Regions from separate parts of the Halomonas sp. RT37 genome, predicted to be linked through region 2. Evidence: predicted binding sites of a transcription regulator. Region 2 holds the regulator's gene; the other holds the start of a gene.
The links. Region 2 encodes FNR, which switches genes on or off when oxygen is low (the NO sensors DNR and NnrR bind a similar motif). Its sites were predicted from a motif close to TTGATNTANATCAA; they were not measured.

Region 1: the regulator FNR is predicted to act here: its motif matches at 2,125-2,138, upstream of hemN (oxygen-independent coproporphyrinogen III oxidase).

The regions. Positions count from the first base shown of each region.
Region 1 is NZ_CP098827.1:4,593,901-4,597,227, forward strand. Features, by position in the region: gene NFG58_RS20060 (adenosylcobalamin-dependent ribonucleoside-diphosphate reductase) at 1-410, opposite strand, end outside; gene hemN (oxygen-independent coproporphyrinogen III oxidase) at 645-2,030, opposite strand; gene NFG58_RS20070 (cytochrome c) at 2,429-2,746, shown strand; gene NFG58_RS20075 (4Fe-4S binding protein) at 2,802-3,327, shown strand, end outside.
Region 2 is NZ_CP098827.1:774,968-778,294, reverse strand. Features, by position in the region: gene NFG58_RS03530 (sulfite exporter TauE/SafE family protein) at 1-624, shown strand, start outside; gene fnr (fumarate/nitrate reduction transcriptional regulator Fnr) at 779-1,519, shown strand; gene ttcA (tRNA 2-thiocytidine(32) synthetase TtcA) at 1,680-2,639, opposite strand; gene NFG58_RS03515 (hypothetical protein) at 3,031-3,270, opposite strand.

The sequences.
Region 1 (3,327 bases), 1.1 Mb from region 2:
AGGGTGGAGAACTCGTAGCCGATGCCGCAGCCGGCCTTGAGCGTCATGCCCGCATCCACCACGCTGTCGAGGATGTCGTGCATGGAGTCGCGAATGGTCCGCGATACCGTGCAGTTGATCAGGCTGACCGCGGGCTTGTAGCCCTCGGCTCCGGCGTTGGAGGTGATCCGGCCTGCCGGCACGGCGCCGTTTTCCAGCGCCCAGCGAAACTTCGGCAGCCACTTGTCAGCGGCGTCGCCCTCGACGGCGGCCAGCGCCTTGGCCACGCGGTCCCAGGTGGCCTGAAGGTCGGCGTCGACGGGCTGGCCGTGGCGGTCCTTCAAGCGATACTTGGCGTCCCAGATGTCATACGAGGGGCCCTGCATGGGAACCTCCTGCGACAGGGCGGCGGCCTTGGCGGATGTGGTCATGAAAGCTTGTCTCCGATGAAGTTACCGGCAAATAAACGGGGTCGTAAAGGGGTGGATGCGCGCTCCGGATAAGCTCGGGCACCCTACCAGATATAGTAAAATTTTCGACCGGCGGCACAATATAAACGAAAAATCGGGCCATGGAAGACCCGATCGTTAATTCGGCTTTGGCGCATGAAAGGTAGCGCGGGCTACCCCGGGCGTCTCGCCCCGGGGCAGCCGCGATAGAGCCGGCTAGACGGTGCGCGAGAAGCGCCCGCTGCCGGGGACCAGGTAGGCATCGAAGGCCATGGCCACGTTGCGCATCATCAGGCGTCCTGCCGGCAGTACCCTGAGCGCTTGCTGCTTGATCTCGATCAAGCCGTCGGCCTGCATCTCGTCGAGCTGGTCGAGGGCGCTGGCGAAATGCGTGCGGAAGTCGATAGCGTGACGGGCCTCGAACTCGGCGAAGCGCACCTCGCCGTGACACATCAGCGAGGTGATCAGCTCGGCACGCAGCAGGTCTTCGTCGCTCAACCGATAGCCCCGCAACACCGGCAGCCGCCCGGCCTCGAGGTGCTCGGCGTACTCGGCGGTGGTCTTGACGTTCTGGCTGTAGGCGTCGCCGACCTTGCCGATGGAGGTGACCCCGAGCCCGATCATGTCGCACTGAGCGTGGGTCGAGTAGCCCTGGAAATTGCGCTGCAGGGTACCGTCGTGACGGGCTCGGCTGAGTTCGTCCTCGGGCAGCGCAAAGTGATCCATGCCGATATAGATGTAGCCCGCCTGGGTCAGCCGCTCGATGGTCAGCTCGAGCAACTCGAGCTTGCGCCCGGGCGGCGGCATGTCCTCGTCGCGGATCAGCCGCTGGGCCTTGAACAGCGACGGCAGGTGGGCGTAGCTGTAGGCGGCGATGCGGTCGGGTCTCAGCGCCACCACCTTGGCCAGGGTGGCGTCGAAGCTGTCGCGGGTCTGCAGCGGCAGCCCATAGATCAGGTCCACCGACACCGAGGCGAAGCCGGCGTCCCGGGCGGCGTCCACCAGGGCTGCCACCTGGGCCTCGCTCTGCACGCGGTTGACCGCCTTCTGGACCAGCGGATCGAAGTCCTGGACGCCGAAGCTCAGACGATTGAAGCCCATCTCGCGCAGTTCATGGATCTGGGCGGGGGTCACCGTACGCGGATCCACCTCCAGCGAGAATTCCCGGCGCTGCTCCGGGGCGAAGCGGAAGTGGCGCGCCAGGGCGTCGATCAGCCCCTTGAGCTGGTCATTGGACAGAAAGGTCGGGGTACCCCCCCCCAGGTGCAGCTGGTTGAGCTCCCGGGTCTCGTCGAACAGCGCCGCCTGCAGGGCGATCTCGCGCTTGAGCAGCGCCAGGTAGTCGGCGGCACGCTCGCGATTGTGGGTAATGATCTTGGAGCAGGCACAGTAGTAGCAAAGGCTTTCGCAGAAGGGCACATGGACGTAGACCGACAGCGGCTTCGGCTCCCCCTGCTGGCTGCGCTCCACCGCCTGGCGATAGTCAGCGACACCGAAGCCGTCGTGGAAGTGCGGCGCGGTGGGATAGGAGGTGTAGCGCGGCCCTGGACGGTCGTACTTCTCGACCAGCGCACGCTGAAACGGCAAAACATCGGATGACATCGACAAGGCCCCTCGTGACACGACCGCCCGACGGCGGCATCTGTCGGCATTGTCGCACGTCGAATCAGCACGTCCCGGCAAGACGAAGCCAGACATGACCTGCATCAAATCACGGCAGCGGCATCACGGCGCTTGCCCCTGTGGCGTGTTCTCGCCCGAGGTAGTGCAAACGCGAGCCAACCACAATGATGCTCCTGCCATTCCAGTGATCCCGATCAAGCATAGTACGGAAGACGTACCTCTCCCCGCCTAAAGTTGACCAACGTCATAGGGTATTGTCGCTGAGCGCTCCAATACTCGAGAGTCCCAAGGGACATCCCGCACAGACCGTGATGCCTGACCCAAGCAGCACGCCGCTTGGGTCAGGTATCACGCCCCAAGACCGAGGAGCGCTCATCATGAAATGGATCCCCCTGGCCGCGCTTGGCGCCGCCTGTCTGTTCAGTCTCAACGCCCAGGCCGCCGGCGACGCCGCCGCCGGTGAAACCAAGATCGGCGCCTGCGCCGCCTGCCATGGCACCGACGGCAAGGCCACCGGACCGATCTATCCCAACCTGGCGGGTCAGAACGCTCCGTACCTGGAAAGCGCGCTCAAGGCCTATCGCGAGGGTCAGCGCGGCGGTGGCATGTCCGCCATCATGGCGCCCCAGGCGGCGGCCCTGTCGGATCAGGATATCGCCGACATCGCCGCCTACTTCTCGTCGCTGACGCCCTGATCCCACCCTGGTGCGCGAAGCGTCCTCGGGGCGCTTTGCGCCTCGAGGTCATGCCATGACCCAAGCCCCCCGCCATTTTCCCCGCCACTGGTCTTCTCCCCTGCGCCTGCTTGTCGTGCTGTTGGCGATGTGGTTAAGCCTGCCCGCCCTGGCGCTGGAATTCGATCAGTATCCCGGTGACCTTGGCAGCGCCAAGGGTGACCTCGCGCTGTTTCAGCAGGCCTTTCCCGGTACCGACAGAATAGAGCCGGTGGCCGACCTGCCGTGGCCGGTCAATGCTCTCTACCGAGGCGACGAGCTGCTCGGCTACGCCTTCGAAAGTGCCGAGGTCGCGCCAATCCCCGCCTACTCGGGCAAGCCGGTCAACCTGCTGATCGCCATCGATCCTTCCGCCAGCCTGCGCCTGGCCAAGGTGCTCAATCATTCCGAACCGATCATGCTGGTCGGTATCCCGTCAGAACGCCTGGACGACTTCGCCGGCCAGCACCTCGGCACCTCGGTGACGTCGCGCCTGGAAGTAGGAGAGGACGTCGATGCCATCTCCGGCGCCACCGTGACCGTCATCGTGGTCAACGACACCA
Region 2 (3,327 bases):
GGTGCACACTGTATTGGCATGTGCGGCGGTATCATGAGCGCCCTGACCTTTGCCATCCCCCCCAGCATGCGTCAACCTTGGCGGGTGAGCACACTTGTGCTCGGCTACAATGTAGGTCGTATCACTAGCTACTGTGTGGCGGGCGCTCTGGTTGCCACCCTGGGTTCGGTGATCGGCCTTTCGCCGACCCTGCGTGGCCTGATGCAGATCGTCGCCAGCCTGATGTTGATCCTGATGGCGCTTTACATTGCCGATCTATGGAAAGGCCTGCGTCACGTCGAGGCACTGGGACGTCACCTCTGGAGGTACCTGGAACCCGCAGGCAGACGCCTGTTGCCGGTGGTGCGTCTGCCCCAGGCGGTGGCGCTGGGCGCCATCTGGGGCTGGCTGCCCTGTGGCCTGGTGTACTCGATGCTGGCCTGGAGCCTGGCACGGGCCGAGCCCCTCGAGGGCGCACTGCTAATGGCGAGCTTCGGTCTTGGCACGCTTCCGGCGCTGGTGGTGACGGGCCTCGCCGCCAGACAAATGCAGGCCCTGCTGGCGCATCGGGCAACACGCCTTGTCGCCGCTGGCATGATCATCGCCTTTGCCGTCTGGCAACTTTGGACTGGGCTGCATCAATGACGCATCCTACCTCTAAGTTATTAATCCTAAAGAGGTAGACGCCACTTTTAGCTGATCTGAGGGTGTAGAATAGTGCCATCAACGTGCTGTACGGGCGACGTCTGTTCTCCCCATGGCCCAGTCAATATCGATCCCAGATCCACAGGAGCTGCGAATGAGTCCTACGGCCCAAGATCGGCGGCGTCCCATGCTGCATGAGACTCGCTGTGAGTCCTGCAGCCTGAGTTCCTTGTGCCTTCCGCTGTCGCTGGAGACCGCCGACCTCGAGCGCTTCGATTCCATCATCCGTCGTCACCCGCCGATCAAGAAAGGCACACGATTGGTCGAGCAGGGAGATCGCTTCACCAGCGTCTTCGCGGTCCGATCGGGGAGTCTCAAGCAGATCACCACCGAAGGCAGCGGCGAAGCTCAGTTGACCAACTTCTTCCTGCCCAGTGAACTGGTTGGCCTGGATGGCATCGACGACGGCCGCTATCCCGGCAGCGTGGTGGCGCTGGAGACCACCACGGTGTGCGAGATTCCCTTCGACCGCCTCGATGCGCTGACCCAGACCCTACCGGAGCTGCGTGCCCAGCTGTTTCGCACCCTGAGCAAGGAGCTGCGAGAAGACCGCCGGATGATGCAGCTGCTGTCACGCAAGACCGCCGATCAGCGCCTGGCCTGCTTCTTCCTCGGCTTGTCGGACCGCTTCCGCCGCCGCGGCTATTCACCGTTCAGCTTCCGCCTGTCCATGTCCCGCGCCGACATCGGCAATCACCTGGGGCTGGCGGTGGAAACGGTCAGCCGTATCCTCGGGCGTTTCCAGCAGCAGGATCTGGTGGCGGTATCGGGACGTGAGGTCAATATCCTCGACCTGACCGCGCTGTCGACCCTGGCCGACACCGAAGTTACCTGAGCGGGCCTGGCGGCAGTGTGCCGGGCTTGGCCGGCAGGGCCCGGTATCCAGGATCTGGAAAGCAAAGCGTAATAGATGGCGTGTGACAAGAAAGAGGCCGCATCCGGAGATGCGGCCTCTTTCGCTGTCATGGCATCATGCACATTCGCTGCTGGCGAGATCAGCCGGCATCCACCACGTCGATGCGCCGGGCCTGGCGTTCGGCCTGTACGGCCTCCAGCCCCTCGAAGTCGAACAGTTGCCGATCCGCCAGCTGCGACGGCGCCACATTGGTCACCGCCTTGAACATGCTCTCGAGGCGCCCGGGATGCTTGACCTCCCACTCGGCCAGCATCTCCTTGACCACCTGGCGCTGCAGGTTGGGCTGGGAACCACACAGGTTGCACGGGATGATCGGGAACTCCATCGCCTCGCTGTAGGCCTGGATATCGGCCTCGCGGCAGTACGCCAGCGGACGGATGACGATGTTCTTGCCGTCGTCGGAGAGCAGCTTGGGCGGCATCGCCTTGAGGCTGCCACCGAAGAACATGTTCAGAAACAGCGTCTCGAGAATGTCCTCGCGGTGGTGGCCCAGAGCGATCTTGGTCGCCCCGATCTCCTCGGCGAAGCCATAGAGAGAGCCGCGCCGCAGGCGTGAGCAGAGCGCGCAGGTGGTCTTGCCCTCCGGCGTCTTCTCCTTCACCACCGAATAGGTGTCGCGCTCGAGGATGTGGTAGTCCACGCCGATGCTGTCCAGATAGTTCGGCAGCACATGCTCCGGAAAGCCCGGCTGCTTCTGATCCAGATTCACCGCCACCAGCGAGAAGTTGACCGGCGCGTTGCGCTGAAGGCTGCGCAGGATCTCGAGCATGGTGTAGCTGTCCTTGCCACCAGACAGACACACCATGATCTTGTCGCCTTCCTGGATCATGCCGTAGTCGATGATGGCGTTGCCGGCCTGGCGGCGCAGGCGCTTCTGCAGCTTGTTGAATTCACGCCGTGCCTTGGCCTGAACTTGGGCTTCCGTCTGATCGCCACCCGCAGCAGGGTCGGCCGGGCTGACGCCGGCATCGATCGAGAGATGGTCATCCTCGGGGGTACGGGGATCGAACAGGGTGGCGGAGGCGGACTGTGGCGACATGGGAGCGGGACATCACGGCTGAAAATGAAAGAGGCGCCAGTCTACCATCCGGACGCTTTAGTGGCGAAGAGGTCAGCGACCGCTTACCCCGACGAGGACAATACGGCAGGGGCTTTTCGTCGGCGGCACATCGGAAACCGCCAAGGACGACACCGCCGTAGTGGCGCTCTTGCGCGTCGTGGCCTGGTCTGGCCTGGCAAGTCGAAGAACGCAAGTGCCTGTCAGCCAGGCCCTAGGCGCTGTCCGAAAAGTCGACGAGCGAAGGTTAGACAAGGCAAAAATCGGTGAGAAAGCGCAGTTTACGGGGTGTAAATGAGCATTTTGACCGGGCTGGCGCACCAGCCGATTTTTAACGCCGTATTACCGAGCGCAGGCACTTTTCAGACAAGCCCTAGACGACGTTCAGCGCCAGCAGATAGCGCACCACCACGCCCAGCAACAGCAGCAGGATGCCGGCACGTTGCCAGCCAAACTCGCGCACGGTCAGGGTCAGGCGCTTCTCCCAGAACTTGACCATGCCCCACAGGTCCCGGGTACGGCGATAGTACTGGAGGTAGGCCACCAGCACCGAGACCAGGCCCAGCGCCAGCAGCGTGGGCTCGAGAAGGGTCAACATGGCGTGCAGACTCATGACAGGATCTCCTTGCAGGTGAATGGTTGCCGGTGCGGGCGGCACCGGGTCAGCGCG